4 regions of the Pectobacterium quasiaquaticum genome follow, and region 1 is predicted to be linked to each of the others. Evidence: predicted binding sites of a transcription regulator. Region 1 holds the regulator's gene; each other region holds the start of a gene.

What was found. Region 1 encodes PurR, which represses purine synthesis genes. Its sites were predicted from a motif close to CANGCAAACGTTTGCNTG; they were not measured.
Region 2: purE (5-(carboxyamino)imidazole ribonucleotide mutase) is a predicted target of PurR. The motif match lies at 2,931-2,948, and genes of this name have one in related genera.
Region 3: pyrD (quinone-dependent dihydroorotate dehydrogenase) is a predicted target of PurR. The motif match lies at 2,749-2,766, and genes of this name have one in related genera.
Region 4: cvpA (colicin V production protein) is a predicted target of PurR. The motif match lies at 2,702-2,719, and genes of this name have one in related genera.

What each region holds. Positions count from the first base shown of each region.
Region 1 is NZ_CP065177.1:2,455,253-2,460,897, reverse strand. It holds gene IG609_RS11295 (MATE family efflux transporter) at 1-165, opposite strand, end outside; gene IG609_RS11290 (riboflavin synthase) at 414-1,049, shown strand; gene cfa (cyclopropane fatty acyl phospholipid synthase) at 1,144-2,295, opposite strand; gene purR (HTH-type transcriptional repressor PurR) at 2,627-3,652, opposite strand; gene cydH (cytochrome bd-I oxidase subunit CydH) at 4,042-4,131, shown strand; gene IG609_RS11270 (C40 family peptidase) at 4,348-5,199, opposite strand; gene IG609_RS11265 (Grx4 family monothiol glutaredoxin) at 5,541-5,645, shown strand, end outside.
Region 2 is NZ_CP065177.1:1,315,494-1,321,138, forward strand. It holds gene IG609_RS06000 (HAAAP family serine/threonine permease) at 1-721, opposite strand, end outside; gene purK (5-(carboxyamino)imidazole ribonucleotide synthase) at 1,239-2,309, opposite strand; gene purE (5-(carboxyamino)imidazole ribonucleotide mutase) at 2,306-2,815, opposite strand; gene lpxH (UDP-2,3-diacylglucosamine diphosphatase) at 3,006-3,728, opposite strand; gene ppiB (peptidylprolyl isomerase B) at 3,739-4,233, opposite strand; gene IG609_RS06025 (DoxX family protein) at 4,655-5,086, shown strand; gene cysS (cysteine--tRNA ligase) at 5,356-5,645, shown strand, end outside.
Region 3 is NZ_CP065177.1:1,860,415-1,866,059, reverse strand. It holds gene IG609_RS08575 (YcbX family protein) at 1-767, shown strand, start outside; gene IG609_RS08570 (cell division protein ZapC) at 840-1,427, opposite strand; gene pyrD (quinone-dependent dihydroorotate dehydrogenase) at 1,629-2,639, opposite strand; gene pepN (aminopeptidase N) at 2,843-5,458, opposite strand.
Region 4 is NZ_CP065177.1:1,399,986-1,405,630, forward strand. It holds gene accD (acetyl-CoA carboxylase, carboxyltransferase subunit beta) at 1-486, shown strand, start outside; gene folC (bifunctional tetrahydrofolate synthase/dihydrofolate synthase) at 579-1,847, shown strand; gene dedD (cell division protein DedD) at 1,837-2,616, shown strand; gene cvpA (colicin V production protein) at 2,793-3,293, shown strand; gene purF (amidophosphoribosyltransferase) at 3,315-4,832, shown strand; gene IG609_RS06430 (UbiX family flavin prenyltransferase) at 5,086-5,645, shown strand, end outside.

The sequences.
Region 1 (5,645 bases):
TAGCCAGATAGAGGTTCCCACGGCGACGGCGGCCATATCGGTGGCGCTATAAGCACCGGCCATGACGGTGTCAACCACACCCATCGACGTTTGGGACACTTGCGCAATAATGACAGGAACAGCAAGCGCCGATAATTTACGCGCTTCTGTCAGATACTGTTGCACGGATACCTTCCTTGAATGACGTAATTTTGCTAGCGGGATGAATAATCTGGATATGAAAAACGTCAAGAATAAAATGAGAACGTTATTGTAACGACTTAATAAAAGTAAACCAGCTTGAAAGAGAATATATTCTTTTTGTTACGCTGCGGTTTCGATAACCTCTGACGTACCGTATTCCGGTTTGGTTTTCCGCGGAATATCGGGCACACTGCACAACGTCATTTCTTTGTTTTTAAGAGGCAAACCGCATGTTTACCGGTATTGTTCAGGGCACCGCGCCGGTGGTGTCGATTGAAGAAAAATCCAACTTTCGCACGCACATTGTCCAGCTCCCTCCCGACCTGTTGCCAGGGCTCGTGCCCGGCGCTTCGGTGGCGCACAACGGTTGCTGCCTGACGGTAACCGCCATTGACGGCGATCGTGTCAGTTTTGATCTCATGAAGGAAACGCTGCGGTTAACGAATCTGGGCGATATCCATGAAGGTGATGTCGTCAATATTGAGCGTGCCGCAAAATTCGGTGATGAGATCGGTGGGCACGTCATGTCAGGCCACATCATGTGTACGGCGGAAGTGGTGAAGATTCAGGTGTCAGAGAATAACCATCAGATTTGGTTCCGTCTGGCAGATGAAGCACTGATGAAATACGTGCTACATAAAGGCTTCGTTGGGATTGACGGTATCAGCCTGACGGTAGGAGAAGTAACCCGTGGACGCTTCTGCGTGCATTTAATTCCAGAAACGCTGAATCGCACCACGCTGGGGCAGAAGCGTCTGGGAAATCGCATTAATATCGAAATCGACCCGCAGACACAGGCCGTAGTCGATACGGTCGAGCGCGTGTTGGCGAGTAAGCAGGCGAGTGACCTGGGCAAAGAAGAGTAATTTTCGCGTTGCCTGTGCTTGTAAACCGGACGAATAGCCTCGTCCGGTTTCTCTTTTCAGTCAGCACACGACTTTCTGTCAACACACAATGCTGTCAGCGCGCAACGCGCAATCCACCGTCGACCCCATCCGTGCTGAACAAGACCTGCCAGAGCTGAAGTTCCCTTGCTCTGAAAGCCCCTGCACAAAAGTTAAGATAGTAGCTGAACATCCGGCGGAAGCGGGCCGTGTAGCGTGTGGAAAGCCGTGGCCAGTTCTGCTGAAAGCGAGCGTGCCAGGCCATTAAGGTACGATCGTAATCAGCACCGAAATTATGCCAGTCTTCCATCACCAAATAAGGCTCGCTTGCCTGCGCAATATGCTGTACGGAGGGAATACAGCCGTTGGGGAAGATGTATTTATGAATCCAGGGATCGATGTGCGGATTGGTCTTATTGGCCCCGATGGTATGTAGCAGAAACAGCCCATCGGGTTTTAGATTACGCCGCACGACGCGGAAATAATTGTCATAGTTGCGTGGCCCGACGTGTTCAAACATGCCAACTGACACCACGCGATCGAATTGCCGATCGAGATCGCGGTAATCCTGTAATTCAATGGTGACGTTCAGATCCTGACAACGTCGCTGTGCCAGCACCTGTTGTTCTCTGGAAATGGTGATGCCGTACACTGAAACACCGTAGTGACGTGCCGCGAATTCGGCCAACCCGCCCCAGCCACAGCCGATATCCAGCAGCGTCATCCCTGATGTTAACTGGAGCTTTTCGCAGATCATGGCGAGTTTATCTTCCTGCGCCTGTTCCAGCGTCTGTGCCTGTTTCCAATAGGCGCAGGAGTATTGCATATAGGGATCCAGCATCAGGGTAAAGAGGTCGTTACCTAAATCGTAATGCGCTTTACCGACAACCTGAGCGCGTCGACGGGATTGTAAATTCGTGACGCGGGAGAGGGCGACGCGCGTCAGGTCGTGCAGACGGCGGGGCAGCCTGGCATCCAGCCCCGCGCGCATGACGCGATGGGAAAACATATCCAGCCGTTCACACTCCCACCATTCATCCATGTAGCTTTCTCCCAGCCCCAGCGATCCCTCACGCAGGATACGTTTAAAGAAATTGGGGTTGGTCACGCGGATGTCAAAAGGGCGAGTGCCGTTGATGGCGATATCCGCGCTGGCCAGCATGTCTTGCACGATGTGGAACCAGGGCGCGGTATTAGGATCCCATTCTTCTGTATAAGGTAAACCCATCATGTCTCCTTAACTTTTCACATGTAAAAGTATCGTAAAACATACCTGGACAACACTTATCGCAGCCGAGGTATCGGCTGTCACCAGAGAAAATGAAACACGGTATTATACCCGTCATACTTCAAGCCGCATGTACGTTGGCTACGTTCACTCACCCGAATCACTTACTTGAGTAAGCTCATCGGGATTCCCTCGCTTGCCGCCTTCATGCAACTCGAATTATTTAGGGTATAGAATTATAACGGCTTCAGCCAGCATACAAGAGAATTGGCTGAAGCAGAGAGAGGATGCAGGCAGGAATAAGAAAAACGGCTGTACAGAATAGCGGCGACTAGCGGCGATAGTCGAGGTAGGGGCCGTCTGCCACCGAGCGGCGCTCAATCAACGTCGGGTGCACTTCAATGACGTGCGCATCTTCCCGTTTACTAGTGATTCGATCCAGTAGCATAGAGAACGCGGATTGACCCAGACGCTCCTTTGGCTGGTGGATGGTGGTCAGCGCAGGCGTAAAGAAACGCGCGTGGCGCACGTTGTCATAACCGATCACCGAAATATCCTGCGGCACGCGCAGACCCAGCTCGTCAGCCGCACAGATGGCCCCCATCGCCATAATATCGCCGCCGCAGAATACAGCCGTTGGACGCTGTTTCTGTGCGAGGATCTGATGCATGGCTTTATAGCCGGATTCTGGTTCAAAATCGCCTCGAACCACCCATTCGTCGCGTACGGTGATGTCGGCTTCCTTCAGCGCTTTCAAAAAGCCGAGGTAGCGTCCGCTGCCGGTGTTGCGTTCTTGAGTGCCGGGGATGGCGCCGATATCCCGATGGCCGCGTTCAATCAGGTAGCGGCCTGCCATATAACCGCCTTCAAAGGCGTTATCGATAATCGTATCGGTAAAATCGCTGTGCATCTGTCCCCAGTCCATCACGACCATCGGAATGCTGCGATAATCTTCCAACATCGACAACAGCTCTGGTGGATATTCGGCGCACATTACCAGCAGGCCGTCGACGCGTTTTTGCGCCAGCATGGAAAGATAAGCGCGCTGCTTGCCGATGTCGTTATGCGAATTACACAGCACCAGCGTGTAGCCTTTGGCGTAGCAGCTATTTTCAACGGCTTCAATGATCTCGGCGAAATAGGGTGCTTCACTGGAAGTGGCCAGCAAGCCGATAGATTTAGTGTGATTAACTTTGAGGCTGCGGGCGACGGCGCTGGGTGAATAGTGCAATTCTTTGATTGCTGCCCTGACGGCTGCCTTAGTCTCTTCGGCGACGAAACGTGTTTTATTGATCACGTGCGATACGGTTGTGGTGGAAACGCCAGCACGTTTTGCCACATCTTTAATCGTTGCCATCTAAAAATGACTCCTGAACTTACCTGTTATAGACGTAAGTATATTGTTAATCGTTTGCCTACGTTTAATGTTCTTCTTCTAAGCTAAAAAACAGGATTTCAGAAGGAGAATGCCGAATGTTATACCGAAGGGATCTGGGTTGACGTTTTTCGACTGATACGTAGCGCTTTCATAAACAGCGGATTGTGTCCGATTTATCATGAAAGTGAAAGGGCTAATTTATACTATTAGTGATGCATTCGTCCGAGATTTTTCGCTACAATTATGAAAGAATCGTAATAACCCTATTATTTGTGGCTTTTACTACCTAAACGGGTTTGGCTGTGAACGGTGGTGTCTTTTCAGATGAAGCTTTCAGATAAAATTCGTTCGTTAATAAGGAGTAATTCATGGATACAGATCTGAAGATGTCTTTGCTGACAACTGTTGGTTCGTTGGCTGTGATCATCGCGTTTAGTTTTATTGCGGTGCTGAACTAACCGAACGGTGCCTCTGGGCGGGTTAGGTATTCAGACACGTTGATGATGCATAAAACGTGTCTGAATCGTTTTATACCCGTCATACTTCAAGTTGCATGTGCGTTGGCTTCGTTCACTCACCCGAATCACTTACTTGAGTAAGTTCATCGGGATTCCTTCGCTTGCCGCCTTCCTGAAACTCGAATTATTTAGGGTATACCAGATATAATCTGTCTCTTAACGAATCGTCTGCGGTGTGACCACGCGACGTGCACCAACGTAGTGCTCCTGCCAATAATCTTCACTCAGCTTGCTGATACGAATGTCTGAGCCTGTCCGTGGCGACTGAATAAATTTTCCTTCCCCCAGATAAACCCCGACGTGATCGGCTGCCCCACGATTATTGATGCGGAAGAAGACCAGATCGCCACTTTCCAGCTCACTCTTTTTAATCGGAGCAGCATCACGCAGGTGATACATTTCGTTTGCAGTGCGTGGAATTTGGATCTTAACGACATCTTTGTAGGCGTAATAAACCAGTCCGCTACAGTCGAATCCGGTAAAGGGAGAGGAACCGCCCCAGTGGTAAGGCTTACCTATCTGACTCATCAATTTATTCATTGCGGTCGTTTTGGCATGCTGATAGCGTTTTTTATGTGCGGCGCTTAGCGCCATACCTTTTTCTGTCGGCGCTGGATTTTTATCCGCTTTCCCCTTGAGTGCGGTCTTCTTCAGTCCGGTTTTGACTCTGGCTTGTGCGGTGGTTTGTTTCTCTTCTTCAGGCTTCAGCTTTTTAAGATTCTTTTTCACGAGCGCGGGCGTGCTGCTTTGCGTCCGTGACGGTTTTTTTTCTGTCACTTTGCTCGCGGTGCGGGATTTGGGTTTATTGCTGACGGCGGTAGGTTCTGGTTTTTTGCTTTTGATCGGCGTCGGTGACTTAGCATTACCCTTTGTTTGGCGGCTTTTCTTATTCGTTTCTACCACGGCGCTTTTCTTCGGCGCAGAATGCGGGGTATGCGGCGCAGCCTGAACCACGTTCAGGGATAGATTGCTGAAAAATAATATAAAAAGAGTAATAAATAAGCGCATAATAACAGTGACCGAACATAATCCTTAACTCGCTCAATCCTCACAGTATTCCTGAAAACGGCGCCATAAAAAAGTGGGCACAGTCGCTTTATTCATACAGAATAGTGAAAAAACGTTAATAGTTATTTTTTCGATTGATTTATCAGCGTTTTCTGGCGTTGATTTCATCAATGACAAATTCCTTCAAGAGAAAATAACCCTACAAAAAATGGCGTTTTTTTGTGGGCAGTGGCATCGGTACAATATCACTGAGTCAATGTCGCTGTCGTAGCACCTCTGACGGCGGCTCATGGCTAGCGTTTTGGACGTTAGCCATCCTATAGAATTAAGGAAGCAAGAAGATGACGACACCGACAATTGAAAAAATTCAGCGCCAAATTGCTGAAAACCCGATTCTGCTGTACATGAAAGGCTCCCCGAAATTGCCAAGCTGTGGCTTTTCCGCG
Region 2 (5,645 bases), 1.1 Mb from region 1:
CGTCATCACCATATTCTTTACGTTTTGCAACGGCGAAAGAGGAGATGATTGGCGAGTGGTTGAAGGAGAAAACCATCACCGGAATAGCCAGCCATAATGTCGCCAACAGACCGTTGCCCGTGACGCTGGAACTCAAAGAAATGTTTTCAAAAACAGAGGTGTTCCAGTTTGGAATTAAATACAGCGCCAGCAACATCAGTACGGCAACAAACGGGTAAACCAGAATGCTCATTGCCTTAACGATCATCGCTTCACCGAAGCGGACAATAAACATTAATCCGAGGATCAATATTAATGACAGCAGGGCACGTGGCGGAGAAGGCAAATGCAATTGGTGGGTAATAAAGCTATCTACCGTATTGGTGATGGCGACGCTATAAACTAATAGGATCGGATAAATAGCGAAAAAATAAAGCAAAGTGATTAATTTACCTGCACCAACGCCGAAATGTTCTTCAACGACTTCGGTAATATCTTCGCCACCTTTCTTGCCGGATAATACAAAGCGGCATAAAGCACGGTGAGAATAATATGTCATCGGGAAGGCAATCAGTGCCATGATAATTAACGGAATTAACCCACCAATACCGGCATTGATAGGTAAAAATAACACGCCAGCGCCGATGGCCGTGCCATAGAGGCCCAGCATCCAGACCGTGTCGCTTTTACGCCATCCTGAAGCCTGTTCTAACACCTGGCTGCTATCTTGAATGGTGCTCATATACTGATCTCTCCTCGGTGAATATATTAATACTCTGTTACAAGAGTATTGCCACATGATGTGGATTATAAAAATTACAGTATCGGCAAGTTGCCGTTACGGAGTTTAAAAAACGAACGAGACATGTTGATAATTATGTCAGTAGGTCAATACTGTTTTGTGGCGGCATTCTATATCGTGGTGGTCAGCGAATAATATTGAGGCGATCACAGAAATGAATTGACGGGAAATATTTTAATAAATTTCCGCGCAAATTAAAATATCAATCTTGATACTTTATTTTAAATATTTTTAACGGCTCGTTATTGATACTTTATTTAATTGCCGAGTGATGAAAAATGAACAATAAATAAAATAAAGCGCAGATGAAATAATAAACGCAATTTTGTTGATGTCACGCGTAATGATGTTTTTTCTCTTTTGAGGGCGTATCAATGGTGCGGTTCCTGCTGTTGCATCACATCAGATGAGAGCTACCCGGCAGAGTGCAACCTGCCGGATAACGGTCACCGATCTGTCAGGCGGTGAGTTTTTCTTCTGCCCATGCCAGACCACTGTGGTATTCCTCTGGTAAGAGAGGTGCCAGCGATTGCAACGTGCGTTGCAATTGTACGGTGTCCGACGACGGTAGATTGAGGTGTCCAACTTTACGGCCAGGACGAACGTCTTTCTCATACCAGTGCAGGTGTACCAGCGGCAGCGCCAGCCAGTCGATATTCACATCAGTGCCGATCAGGTTGACCATCACCGACGGCGTTTCGACCACTGGTACTGGCAGCGGCAGATCCAGAATGGCGCGCAGATGTAGCTCAAACTGGCTGATGGACGCACCATTTTGTGTCCAGTGTCCGCTATTGTGCACGCGTGGAGCCAGCTCGTTAATGAGCAGGTGATCGCCGACGATAAAGCATTCCATCGCCATCACGCCCACATAACCCAGCGCATTCATTATTGCGGACAGCATCTGTTCAGCCTGCTGCTGCAACTGCGGATCGGGTTGAGGGAAAGCCACGCTGGTACGCAGAATGCCATCCTGATGCAGGTTATGAGTGAGCGGGTAGAACACACATTTGCCGTGCGTATTGCGGGCACCCACCAGCGAGACTTCGCCAGAAAAGTTAATGCCTTGCTCAACGATGCATTCGCCGTAGCAGTCAGCGGGCAGCGTTTGCTGTTCGCCATCGCGCAAGCGCCACTGTCCACGACCGTCGTAACCGCCGACGCGACGTTTAACGATCGCTAATTCACCCAATGAGGCGAAGACGTGTGGCCATTCATCGGCGCTAGCCAGAAGTTGCCACGGGGCGGTTGCCAGATTCAACGAATCCAGCAGCTGCTTTTGCGTCAGGCGATCGGCCAGACGCGGGAAAATATCGCGGTTTGCAAACGCCGTGTGCTCGGCTAACTCGCGCGTGAGGGCGGTTTCCGGCCAGCGTTCGATCTCGGCGGTAATGACACTGTTATGAAACGGAACCGACTCCGGTTCTGCATCCAGACCCACTGGGTAAACCGCAATACCTAGCGGTTCACCAGCCTGACGGAGCATTCTGCCCAACTGACCATTGCCTAATACGCAAACCGGTTTCATGCCTCCTCCCGCGGATCGGGATGAGAGAGCACATCATCGGTTTGCGCCTGACGCCAGTCTGCCAGCCGGGTGGCGATACCATTGTCATGCAGGGCAAGAATTTGTGCGGCCAGCAGAGCCGCATTCGCTGCGCCGGCTTTGCCAATGGCCAACGTGCCGACCGGAATACCGCGAGGCATTTGGACGATGGAATACAGGCTATCTACACCGCTCAGCGTTGAGCTTTGTACCGGCACGCCAAGCACGGGAACCAGCGTTTTCGCTGCCAGCATACCCGGCAGATGTGCTGCGCCGCCTGCGCCCGCGATAATCACATCAAAACCGTTCTGTGCCGCTTGCTCAGCAAAGCTGAACAGCTTATCCGGTGTCCGGTGTGCAGAAACGACTTCGGTATGAAAAGGAATGTTCAGCGTGGTGAGGATTTCCGCAGCAAACTGCATGGTGGCCCAGTCACTCTTTGAACCCATGACGATGGCAATTTTAGCCGGGGCAACGTTGGATGACATGCCTGTAACGCTCCTGTAGTTGTACCTATAATTGTACGTGTTCGTGACGCGTTCGCGTCGGCCAGACAGGGAGGGTCTGGCGTTGAGGGCGTAGAGCATATCACGCCATTATGGCGAGGAAAACGGTTGCGTATGCGGAAATGCTGGGGGAATAAGGCGAGAGACCGTTAAGTCAATGTCAGGAAACGCATTAAAATGGGAAGGAAATCAGTTCGATATTTTGTGGTGTGACCTTAATCATCGATCCTTCTTCGTGCCAGGCACCCAGAACGGCACGACGACCAGAAGATTCGCCGAGATCGACCTGATGAATTGCCGGACGGTGCGTGTGGCCGTGGATCATCGTTTCCACTTGATAATGCCGTAGGCGTTCAAGTACGGCGTCGTGATTGACATCCATAATCTGCTGCGATTTTTTCTGGTTTTCCTGCTGGCTGGTCGCCCGCATCTTCGCCGCAATTTTCACGCGTAATGACAAAGGCAATAGCAGGAAGAGTCGCTGAATGAATGGGTTGTGTACCCGGCGGCGGAATTGCTGATAATGCTGATCGTCAGTGCACAGGGTATCGCCATGCAGAATGAGGATCTTCTGGCCGTAGAGGCCGAGCACCGTTTCCGTCGGCAGCAGCGTCATTCCGCTTTGTTTGGCGAAACGCTTACCGATCAGAAAATCACGGTTGCCGTGCACGAAATAGCAGGGAATGCCGCGCTGATGTAAGGCATACAGTTCCTCGGCGACAGTCGTATGCAATGGCTGGGGATCGTCGTCACCAATCCAGGCATCGAACAGATCGCCAAGAATGTACAGCGCATCGGCATGAATCGCATCATGGCGTAAAAAACGCAGAAAACCGGCGGTAATCGCCGGTTCATGAACACTTAAATGCAGATCGGCAATGAACAGCGTTGCCATGCAGGTCGGATTATTCGCTGACCGTTACGTGGGTAATCACCACGTCTTCTTTCGGTACGTCCTGATGCATGCCGCTGCGGCCGGTAGCCACGCCTTTGATTTTATCAACGACGTCCATGCCTTCGGTGACTTCAGCGAATACGCAGTAGCCCCAGCCATCGGCACGCTCTGAACGGAAGTTCAGGAAGTCGTTATCAACGAGGTTGATAAAGAACTGGGCAGTTGCAGAGTGCGGATCGTTGGTACGTGCCATCGCCAATGTGCCACGGGTATTTTTCAGGCCGTTGTTGGCTTCATTTTTGATTGTCGCATTGGTTTCTTTCTGATCCATGCCGGGAGCGAAGCCGCCGCCCTGAATCATAAAACCATTAATCACGCGGTGAAAAATCGTGTTGTCATAAAAACCGCTGCGACAGTAGTTCAGGAAGTTTTCTACGGTAACCGGCGCTTTGTCTGCAAACGTATTAATAACGATATCGCCGTGGTTGGTATGAAGCGTAATCATAATAATGAACCCTAGATAGCCTTAGTGATTAAGAGTGCTGTTCACAAAAGGCGGTGAACAACAAGAGCGCTGTTATAGCATAACTGGTCGATTGAGTCAGTACTTCGCGCTTACTGCACCGCTGTTGGTCGTTGGATGGATGAGAAAATCGTATCAAAAGGTTTACTACTCTGATTTTGGTAGGCCTGAAATAATATGTGCGCTTAAGAATAGTGCGCAATAAGGTGTTAATCAGGCAATAGGGACTTTTAAAAACAAATAAATTGATCAAAAATTCAAATAATAGTTAATTAATTTGAATGAGATTTTTGTTGCCCCAGATCAATGTTTTGCGGAATCAACGTGTTCTTTTTTTATGGCTCAGATTAATCTGAGAGTAATTCTTATTCTTCATAAATAACTCTAAAGAGATAGGTGAACTATGCTGGGTATTCTGGATAGTGTTAATCGTTTATTAGACAAACCGGATTTTGGCAAACTGTTTTTGCGCGTATCTTTCAGCATTTTGATGCTGTTTCACGGCTGGCATAAGGTACACGGTGGAATCGGTGCCATTGAAGGCATGCTGACCTCGGCAGGACTCCCTGCTTTTGTGGGTTACGGTGTCTATGTCGGAGAAGTCATCACCCCGATTCTGATGATTCTCGGGATTCTTACACGTCCTTCTGCACTGGTCTTCTCCTTTACCATGGTCGTCGCAACCTTACTGGTCAACTCTGGTGGTTTCGCTACGTTGGCCAAAACCGGTGCTTGGGGTGTTGAAGGCACGGCGGTGTTCTTCTTTGCGGGTATCGCGATTGCCCTGCTCGGTAGCGGAAAATACTCTGTGATGTCCAATCCGCGCTGGCGTTAATGGTTTTTTGTCGGCGGATTGCTTTTGTCAGTCACCGTCAATGATGTGAAATGGCCCGGATTTTCCGGGCCATTTCATTTTTATCCTTTCTCGCTGATTCCCTCTTCTTATTAACCTTGCAATACAGTAGGGTTCAGGTTTCAATACGCCGTTGGGTGTCAACCCTGAATGCATTGATGTTACTGACGCTAACTGCGGCTGTGAAAACCATTTCTTTGAAACCATTTTTTTGTGAAAACCATTTTTTATAAAAACACTGGAACGCCCTGATGCTAAAGATTTTTAATACGCTGAGTCGCCAAAAAGAGGAATTTAAACCTATCCACGCCGGTCAGGTGGGAATGTATGTGTGTGGCATCACCGTTTATGACCTGTGTCATATCGGTCACGGGCGTACTTTCGTGGCGTTTGATGTGGTGGCGCGGTATTTGCGGTATCTGGGATATTCACTGAAATATGTGCGTAATGTCACCGATATTGACGACAAAATTATTAAACGTGCGATCGAGAATGGGGAAACCAGTGACCAACTGACGACCCGCATGATCGCAGAGATGCA
Region 3 (5,645 bases), 590 kb from region 1:
ATTTTCAGCGTTCCGTACAACTTCGCTGGGTGGGCAATGCGCCATCGCGGCGAGTGAAGCATTATCCAGAAGTCCCCCTAGGGTTTGCTGACGGCTACCCGTTTCTGTTAATTAATGATGCCTCATTTCAGGCACTGCGCCAGCGCTGTTCCGCCGGTATTAAAATCGAACAGTTTCGCCCCAATCTGGTCGTGACAGGTGCGGAAGCCTTTGCCGAAGACAGTTGGAAGACCATTCGGATTGGCGAGATTATTTTTGACGTTGTCAAACCCTGTAGCCGCTGCATTTTCACCACCGTCAGCATCGAACGTGGCCGGAAGCATCCGTCAGGCGAACCGCTGGCAACGCTGCAATCTTTCCGTACTGCCGAGAACGGCGACGTTGATTTCGGGCAAAACCTGGTCGCCAGAAATACGGGCATCATTCGCGTAGGCGACACGCTAGAAGTCTTAGCGACCAAGCCGCCGCGACCTTATGGTTCTGGTCAGGTGGTCGAAAGCCTTGTCGTTCCCGAAAAAAGCGAACAGGCCGTTACCATCCACTATCAGGGAAAATCGTTACAAGGGAACAATCAGCAAATTTTACTGGAGCAGTTGGAGCAACAGGGTATTCGAATCCCCTATTCTTGTCGGGCAGGATTGTGCGGTTGCTGTAAATTGACGTTAGTCAGCGGAGAGGTTTCCGCACTGAAGCAAAGTGCCATCAGAGAAAACGGCGAGATTCTTGCCTGTAGCTGCATTCCGCAGAGTGACGTTCAGTTGCAATAAAAAAGCATCTGCAATAGTCGAAGAAAAGCCAGCGTACATGCAGTTTGAAGTCTTACGAGTATAGCCGAGGGTTTAGACCACCTTGGCATACTCAAATGCTGACGTGCCTTCGCCCAACGAGGTTTCCCACTCAGCCCTATTTTGAACAACGGCAGGCATGAGTCTGTCGTGCATGATTTTGATGGCGTCACCCAGCCCCATGGTTTTTCCGCTTAATGACAGCTGTTCTTGTGCCAGCAAGCAAAGGCAGGCTTTATCCCCTGCTTCCGCCACCAGAAAACAGGCCGTTTCATAGGTTTCCGTGAGCTGTACCTGTACAACATCCCCCGCCTGTGGCGAATACGTTACGGCATCCGGCTGTTGGATGAAGTGCCAGCTTTTTGGCATAAGCGGTTTTAGGAACCGACTTGCGACCAACGCATTCAAAACTAATTCGCCTTGTAGGTCTCGATGCAGTGCCGCTTTCTGACATTTATCGTTATAGGTAAAAAATAACGCAGCATCGTCAACACAGAATGCACATTCATTGAATGCATCCGAAGTTAGCATTTTAGACGGAAAACGAGAACGGAATAACATGCCGTTAGCCAAATCCAACATCAGGCGATCGTGTTCGGTATCAAAATACCAGCGCCAGTTATCGTCAGGTTTTAACTTCATATTATTTACCCTTCGCCTTCATAGTAGAAATATCAGAAATGGCTGATTGTTTTTTCTCACATCACAATAATCGTTCATCGTCACAAACATTGCGGCAAGAAGATCCGTCATCCGTTGATAGATTATTTACGCAAACGGATAAAATATAGACTAGCCGGGGGGATAAATAAACCCCCAGCTAAAAATGAAAGGCATTTCGGATTAAATATGTGTAACGATATCTTTAATCAGGCGAGGGCCGTGGAAAATAAAGCCTGAATATATCTGTACCAGCGACGCGCCAGCCGCCATTTTTTCGCGTGCAGCGACCAAAGAATCAATTCCGCCAACGCCAATAATCGGTAAACGTCCCGCTAATTCCTGTGACAAACGGCGGATAATTTCCGTGCTGCTTGTCTGCAACGGACGTCCACTTAATCCTCCGGTTTGCCCGCAGTGATTTAATCCCTGAATCAATTTTCTGTCGAGTGTCGTATTGGTGGCAATCACGCCATCGATGTTATGGCGAACCAGACTATCGGCAATTTGGATCAATTCCTCTTCTGAAAGATCCGGCGCGATCTTTACCGCCACGGGAACATATTTCTGATGCTTATCTTTCAATTCTGTTTGCTTGTTCTTTATCGCCAGCAAAAGATCGTCCAGCGCTTCACCATATTGCAGGCTGCGTAATCCCGGCGTATTGGGCGACGAAATGTTGATCGCGATATAGCCTGCGTGAGGATAAACCTTGTCCATGCAGATCAAATAATCGTCTTTGCCTTGCTCAACCGGCGTATCTTTATTCTTGCCGATGTTGATCCCTAATACACCACCAAAACGTGTTTTCTTTACATTCTCGACCAGATAATCCACGCCTTTATTATTGAAACCCATCCGGTTGATCAATCCTTCCGCTTCCACTACGCGGAATAATCTCGGTTTATCATTACCGGATTGTGGACGCGGCGTCACCGTCCCCACTTCAATAAAACCAAATCCCATTGCGCCTAACGCATCGATACATTCGCCGTCTTTATCTAATCCCGCCGCTAGACCGAGTGGGTTTTTAAAAGATAACCCCATGCAGGTAACCGGTTTAGTCGGAACGGATTGGCGGACGAGAAATTCAAAAGGCGTGTTGGTAATACGGCGTAATTGTTGGAAGGTCAGCTCATGTGCTCGCTCGGGATCGAGCTGAAACAGGGCTTTTTTGATAACGGGATAGAACATATTGTCTCCTGAGACCCCTATCACAAAGGTATCTTGCCTACGCTGAAAGTAAGCAATAGTGGATTACGGTTTAACTCACGGTCGGTGATGGTAGTGCCATCGCTGCGGAAAGTAAAACGTTTGCGGAAGTAAGAAACTAGCGCGGGGTAGAATGTCACACGCGGCAAGCTACCGCGTGTGACAGAAGAATTACTGTGGCAGGATTAGTCTTGCAGTGCCTTGCTGATCTTCTCGAACAGATCGCCAGACAGATTTTCCAACGTCTTCAGTTGCTCCAGCGCCTGACGCATTTGCGCCTGACGTTTAGCATCGTAGCGTTTCAGACGGATCAACGGTTCGATCACCCGCGCAGCAACCTGCGGATTACGGGTGTTTAGATCGGCCAGAATCTCCGTCAGGAAACGATAACCGCTGCCGTCTTCGGCATGGAAAGCCGACGGATTCGAGGCTGCAAACGCCCCCACCAACGAACGCAGGCGGTTAGGGTTGTTCAGGCTGAATGAACGGTGTTGCAGCAGCTCGCGCACGCGGGTCAGCACATCGGCTGCCGGGCTGGTCGCTTGCAGCACAAACCATTTATCCATGACCAAGCCATCCTGGTGCCAGCGGTTATCAAACTGCGTCAGCAGCTCATCACGCACCGGCAACTGCGCCTCAACCGCCGCCGACAGCGCCGCCAGCGAATCCGTCATGTTATCCGCCTGACGGAACTGCACCTGCACCAGTTTATCCGCCTGCGCTTCATCGCTGAATGCCAGATAATGCAGGCAGACGTTGCGCAGCGCACGTTTACCCATATCCGCATGTTCGATACGATACTGCGGCGCGTGATTCGCGTGGTATACCGCCAGCCACTCATCCGCCATCTCTTTTGCCATCGTACGCGTCATGCTTTCACGTACAGCAGCGATCGCCGTCGGATCGATGATGTCAAACAACTCGGCAATTTCGTTTTCGCTCGGCAATGTCAGAATCTGAGAAGCCAGCATCGGATCCAGCGTTTCATCCAGCAACACACCACGGAAAGCATCCACAACATGCATCGGCACGGAAAGCGGCTGTTTCTGCTGATAGCGGGAAACGTTCAGACGAATATAGTTAGCCAGCAGACTCTGTGCCGCATCCCAGCGCGAGAACGCATTGCTGGCGTGGCGCATCAGGAACGTCAGTTGTTCATCGCTCCAGGCATAGTTCAATTTTACCGGCGCAGAGAACTCACGTAATAAAGAAGGAATCGGGCGGCAAGGCACGTGATCGAAAATGAACGTCTGTTCAGGTTCGGTCACATTAAGTACTGACGCCAGCAGTTGACCGTCTTTCTGTAGCGGAATGACCTGCCCTTGCGGATCGTACAGTTCGATATCCAACGGAATGTGCAGCGGTAACTTCGGCTGTTTGTCGGCACCGACGGGCGTCATCTGGCTCACGCTCAGCAGATACTGTTGCGTCTGCGGATCGTAATCATCACGCACGGTCAGCACCGGCGTGCCCGATTGGCTGTACCAGCGGCGGAACTGCGTGAGATCGACACCGGAAGCCTCTTCCATCGCCAGCACGAAGTCATCACAGGTTGCCGCGCTGCCGTCGTGACGCTCAAAATACAGACGAATACCGGCCTGGAAGCCTTCTTCACCTAATAAGGTGTGCATCATGCGGATCACTTCCGATCCCTTTTCATAGACCGTCAGCGTGTAGAAGTTATTCATCTCGATCACCTGATCGGGACGAATCGGATGCGACATCGGGCTGGCATCTTCGGCAAACTGCGCACCGCGCATCACACGCACGTTATCAATGCGATTCACCGGGCGCGAACCCAGATCGGAGCTGAATTCCTGATCGCGGAACACCGTCAGCCCTTCTTTCAGGCTAAGCTGGAACCAATCGCGGCAGGTGACGCGGTTACCCGTCCAGTTGTGGAAATATTCATGTCCGATCACCGCTTCAATATTCAGATAGTCTTTATCCGTCGCGGTTTCCGCCTTGGCCAGCACGTATTTAGAGTTGAATACGTTCAGCCCTTTATTTTCCATCGCCCCCATGTTGAAGAAATCAACGGCGACGATCATATAGATGTCGAGATCGTATTCCAGTCCGAAGCGATCTTCGTCCCACTTCATCGAATTCTTCAGCGAGGTCATCGCCCAGCCAGCGCGATCGAGGTTGCCACGGTCAACAAACAACTCTAATGCAACATCGCGACCAGAACGTGTCGTGAAGCGATCCTGAAGGACATCAAAGTCGCCAGCAACCAGCGCGAACAGATAAGCAGGTTTCGGGAAGGGATCCTGCCATTCAATCCAGTGGCGGCCGCCTTCCAGTTCCCGTTGTGCGATACGATTGCCATTAGAGAGTAAATAAGGATAGCGAGCTTTATCCGCAGTGATGCGCGTGGTGAATTTCGCCAGCACATCCGGTCGGTCGAGATAATAAGTAATATGGCGGAAACCTTCGGCCTCACACTGCGTACAGAGTGCATCGCCAGAAAGATACAGCCCTTCCAGCGCGCTGTTGGCGGCAGGATTGATTTCCGTTTCGATGCTGAGCGTAAAATGCGCGGGTAATTGTGTCAGAATCAGGCCATCGTCCTGCTGCTGGTAATGTGTCCACGGCTGACCATCAACACTCAGGCTAATCAGTTTCAGCCCTTCGCCATCCAGCTTCAACGGCGCGCCAGCGTCCCCCTGCAACACCACCTGACTAACGGCTTTTACGTGAGTTTTTTCAGCATGGAGATCGAAATCCAGTGCAATGTCAGTAATGGTGTAATCCGGCGCACGGTAGTCATGGCGGTATTTTATTTGCGGCTGTTGATTCATATAAAGTTTCCACCTCGTCATAAACATCTAAAGATCAAGTCTAAGCCTGTTATCTTAATGTTACCACGACAAAATAATGAGGATAATCATCGTACCGTGCTTCATTCCCGCACGTCTCGCTATGTTGTCGTAATGTAATAAACGGATAATCAAGGTATACTGACCGAACATTGCTGATTGTCCCAAT
Region 4 (5,645 bases), 1.1 Mb from region 1:
GTGCGTGGCGTTGAGCGGGCACTGGAAGATGGTTGCCCGCTAGTGTGCTTCTCCGCCAGTGGCGGTGCGCGTATGCAGGAAGCGCTGATGTCGCTGATGCAAATGGCGAAAACCAGTGCAGCATTGGCAAAAATGCGCGATCGTGGTTTGCCTTATATTTCTGTGCTGACTGACCCAACCATGGGTGGTGTTTCCGCGAGTCTGGCGATGCTGGGCGACCTGAACATTGCGGAACCAAAAGCGCTAATCGGTTTTGCCGGTCCACGCGTTATCGAACAAACCGTGCGTGAAAAACTGCCGCCGGGCTTCCAGCGCAGTGAATTCCTGATTGAGAAAGGGGCGATTGATATGATCGTTCGTCGTCCGGAAATGCGCTACAAGCTGGCCACCATCCTTGCCAAACTGACGAACCATCCAGAACCTGGCAACGATGACGTGGAAATTCGCAGCGATGCGCCGTCTGAATCATCACAGGATGACGCATAATTGACATGATGGGCAGGGCGCGTGGCACGACCACGTCGTTGGCAATGCGCACGCTCTGCCCGTAATGAACCGTAAGCGAGTGAACGGGACTCATGGATACTCTTCAAATACCCCAAGCCACGTCACCTTTGGTCACGTGGCTTCATTATCTTGAGCACCTGCACGCTCAGGCCATTGATCTAGGCCTGGAGCGCGTTAAGCAGGTTGCCGAACATCTCCAACTGCTCCAGCCTGCAGCCACGATTTTCACCGTCGCGGGGACAAACGGCAAAGGAACGACCTGCTGTACGCTGGAATCCATTCTGTTAGCCGCTGGTCTGCGGGTGGGAGTGTACAGTTCTCCCCATCTGCTTCGCTATACCGAGCGAGTGCGCATTCAGGGTAAAGAATTGCCTGAAGCGCTCCATACGCAGGCGTTTGCGGATATTGAAGCAGGGAGAGGGGCGGTATCGCTCACCTATTTTGAATTTGGCACGCTGTCGGCACTGCAACTCTTCAAGCAGGCGAATCTGGATGTCGTTATTTTGGAAGTGGGGCTAGGCGGGCGGTTGGATGCTACCAATATTGTGGATGCAGATGTATCTGTGGTAACCAGCATTGCTATCGATCATACCGATTGGTTAGGTAACGATCGGGAAAGCATTGGTCGCGAGAAGGCGGGGATATTCCGACAAGGGAGACCTGCGGTTGTTGGCGAGCCAGATATGCCAGGAACGATTGCCGACGTTGCCGCGGAGAAAGGCGCGCAACTTCGCCGCCGTGGTCGAGACTGGGAATATTCAATGCAGCGCGAGACGTGGAGCTGGCAGGATAAACAGCGCGAACTGTCACGGTTGCCGTTACCCAACGTCCCGTTAGCCAATGCCGCCACGGCACTGGCTGCATTGCACTATTCTTCACTCAACGTGAGTGAAGAAGCGATTCGACAAGGTTTGCAGCACGCCGCATTACCCGGTCGTTTTCAGACTGTGCAGGTGTCACCGCGATTGATTCTTGATGTAGCACACAACCCTCATGCGGCGGCGTATCTGGCAAATCGTTTGGCTGGGCTGCCGAAAACCGGAAAAGTGCGAGCTGTTGTCGGCATGCTGTCGGATAAAGACATTGTTGGTACGCTGGCCCACTTAACGCCGTTAGTGGATGAGTGGTATTGCGCGTCGCTGGAAGGACCGCGTGGTGCTACGGCGCAGCAGATTGCCGAGCACCTGACGCGAAGCCAATCATTTTCCGATGTCGTTGCCGCTTGGCAGCAAGCAATGTCCGAGTCGACGGAGCAGGATATCGTCATTGTGTGTGGATCTTTTCATACAGTAGCGCATGTGATGGACGCGCTGGATGAGGAGAAGGCGAATGGCGAGTAAATTTCAGAATCGATTGGTCGGTACGGTTATTCTGGTCGCACTGGGCGTGATCGCCTTACCGGCCCTGCTGGATGGCAAGAAAAAGCACTACGAAGACGAGTTTGCGTCGATTCCGCTGATCCCTAAGCTGGGTGACAGCAATGAGATGGAAGCGCTGCCTGCGCTGAACCCGCCGCTGCCGAGTCAGCCTCCGGAAGGGGCAGAAACGGCGATGCAAAATAGTGCGGAAGCCGAAGCTGCTGAAGCGAGATCGTCTGCATCATCTGCAACTACGTCATCTACAACGACAGGACCTGAAACCACGACGCACACGCCGCCATCGTCCCATTCTGGCACGAATACGCCAGCCATGACGGCACCGCCTGTGGTGGTTGAGCGTCCGCCGGTTCAGACGCCAGCACCAGTGACGCTGAAGCCTCAGCCAAAGCCTGAGGTGAAGCCAGAGGTGAAACCGAAACCAGAGCCTAAACCGGAACCCAAACCGGAAGTGAAGCCTGAAACGCAGCCGACGCAGCAAGCGCCTGTCGGACAGGCCTATATTGTGCAGCTTGGTGCGTTGAAAAATGCCGACAAGGTGAACGAAATTGTCGCTAAGCTTCGTCTCTCTGGCTACCGCGCGTATACCGTGCCATCCACGCCGGTTTCAGGCGAAATCACCCGCATTTACGTGGGGCCAGATGCCTCGAAGCAGAAGCTGGAGTCTTCACTGGGCGAGCTGAAACAGATTAGCGGGCTAAGCGGGCAGGTGCGAGCGCATTCCGTTCGTTAAGATGCTGAGAGTTAATAGAATCAGGTATGACGTCTTGTCGATTTTTTCGCCTGATTATCTATCGATGAAATCGGCGGAAATACGCTACGCAAACGTTTTCTTTTTCTGTTAGAATGCGCCGCGAACAGGATGACGTAGCGGCTTATCGGTAGCATCGTTCATTATTAGGATAGTTCATGGTTTGGGTTGATTACGTCATTATTGGTATCATCGGATTTTCGGCTCTGGTTAGCCTAATCCGGGGGTTTGTTCGCGAAGCGCTGTCGTTAGTAACCTGGGGATGTGCTTTTTTTGTTGCCAGTCATTACTACGCTTACCTCGCGGTCTACTTCACCCGTTTTGATGATGAGCTGGTGCGTAACGGCATTGCGATTGCCATTCTGTTTATTGCAACGTTGATTGTGGGAGCTATCGTCAACTATGTGATTAGTTCACTGGTTGAACGTACCGGATTATCCGGCACCGATCGTGTTCTGGGCATCTGTTTTGGTGCACTGCGCGGGGTGCTGATCGTTTCCGCACTGCTATTCTTTCTGGATACGTTTACTGGTCTTTCACAAAGTGATGACTGGAAGCAGTCTCAGTTAATCCCGCAGTTCAGTTATATTATCAGGTGGTTTTTTGACTACCTGCAAAGCACGTCAAGTTTCTTGCCGCAGCATTTACCGCTGCGGTAGCGCTGATGAGGAAAAGACACCATGTGCGGTATTGTCGGTATCGCCGGTTTTACACCGGTCAACCAGTCGATTTATGACGCGTTAACGGTGTTGCAACACCGTGGGCAGGATGCTGCGGGTATTGTGACCATCGATGCCTTTAATTGTTTTCGCCTGCGTAAGGCCAATGGCCTGGTGAAAGATGTGTTTGAAGCGCGGCACATGCAACGCTTACAGGGAAACATGGGGCTTGGCCATGTGCGTTATCCGACCGCAGGCAGTTCCAGCGCCTCGGAAGCACAACCTTTCTATGTTAACTCACCGTTCGGTATCACGCTGGCTCACAATGGTAACCTGACTAACGCCCACGAACTGCGTAAAAAGCTGTTCGAACAGGAGCGCCGTCACGTTAACACCACGTCTGATTCTGAAATTCTGCTGAATATTTTCGCCAGAGAGCTGGACCGTTTCCAACACTACCCGTTGGAAGCCGATAATATTTTTGCGGCCGTTGCCGCAACGCACCAGCAAATTCGCGGTGCCTATGCCTGTGTTGGCATGATTATCGGTCACGGTATGGTCGCTTTCCGCGATCCAAACGGGATTCGTCCTCTCGTTATCGGTAAACGTGATCTGGAAGATGGCCGCAGCGAGTATATGGTAGCGTCAGAAAGTGTCGCGCTGGATACGCTGGGCTTTGAATTTTTACGCGATGTAGCGCCGGGAGAAGCGATCTACATTACGGAAAAAGGGCAGTTGTTTACCCGCCAGTGCGCAGAGAATCCAAAGAGCAATCCGTGCCTCTTCGAATATGTCTACTTCGCTCGCCCGGATTCTTTCATCGATAAAATATCGGTCTACAGCGCACGCGTTCGTATGGGCCAGAAACTCGGTGAGAAAATTGCGCGCCAGTGGGAAGATCTCGATATTGATGTTGTGATCCCGATTCCTGAAACCTCTTGTGATATCGCGCTAGAAATCGCGCGTATCATCAACAAGCCGTATCGTCAGGGATTTGTGAAAAACCGCTATGTTGGCCGCACGTTTATCATGCCAGGGCAGCAAGCACGTAAGAAATCGGTACGCCGTAAGCTGAATGCCAACCGTGCTGAGTTCCGTGACAAGAACGTGCTGCTGGTGGATGATTCCATCGTGCGTGGTACAACGTCAGAGCAGATTGTAGAGATGGCGCGTGAAGCAGGAGCCAAGCGTGTTTATCTGGCCTCCGCGGCACCGGAAATTCGCTTCCCTAACGTGTACGGCATCGATATGCCAAGCGTCAATGAGCTGATTGCCCACGGTCGAGAAGTGGATGAAATCTGTAAGATTATTGGTGCCGATGAGCTAATATTCCAGGATCTCGACGATCTGATTGAAGCCGCGCGTGAAGATAACCCGGACATCGCTCAGTTTGAATGCTCGGTGTTCAACGGGATTTACGTGACTAAGGACGTCGATCAAGGTTATCTGGATTATCTGGAAGTCTTGCGCAATGACGATGCCAAAGCGCTGCGTAGCCAGAATGAAGTTGAAGATCTGGAATTGCACAACGAAGGTTAACAGCTAGTCGCACATTAAGGCTGTGTTGAAGGGGGAGGACGCGAAAGTGTCCTCCCCCTTATTGTCTGTAGAGAAAAACTTTGTATGTAGAGAAAAACTTTGTATGTAGAGAAAATTTTGTATGTAGAGAAAAATTGCATAGAGAAAACAGGGTTTCGGTGCTTATCCTTGCTTATCGCTAATCAATGCGGCAAAGTTTGCGCAGATGATTTTTCCGCGTTTCTGCTTACGCGGCCAGCCAGAGGCAGTATGAATGAAGCGACTCATTGTAGGAATTTCCGGTGCCAGCGGCGTCATTTACGGCATCCGGCTGCTACAGGTTTTACAGACGCTGGAAGGTATCGAAACGCATCTGATTATGAGTCAGGCCGCCCGGCAGACGCTGGCGTTAGAAACGGAATTTAGCCTGCGTGACGTGCAGGCGCTGGCCGATGTGGTACACGACACGCGTGATATTGCTGCCAGCGTCTCTTCGGGGTCGTTTAAAACAGCGGGGATGGTGATTTTACCCTGTTCGATAAAAACCCTTTCCGGCATTGTGCACAGCTACAGCGACAATCTATTGACCCGTGCGGCTGATGTGGTGCTGAAGGAGCGTCGTCCTCTGGTGCTGGGGGTACGTGAAACGCCGCTGCACTTAGGGCATTTGCGATTGATGACCACTGCCGTTGAGCTGGGGGCGATAATTATGCCGCCAGTGCCTGCGTTTTATCATCGCCCAGAAAGTGTGCAGGATATTGTCGATCAGACAGTAAATCGTATTCTGGACCAGTTTGACATCGACCTGCCAAAAGATCTCTTTATCCGCTGGCA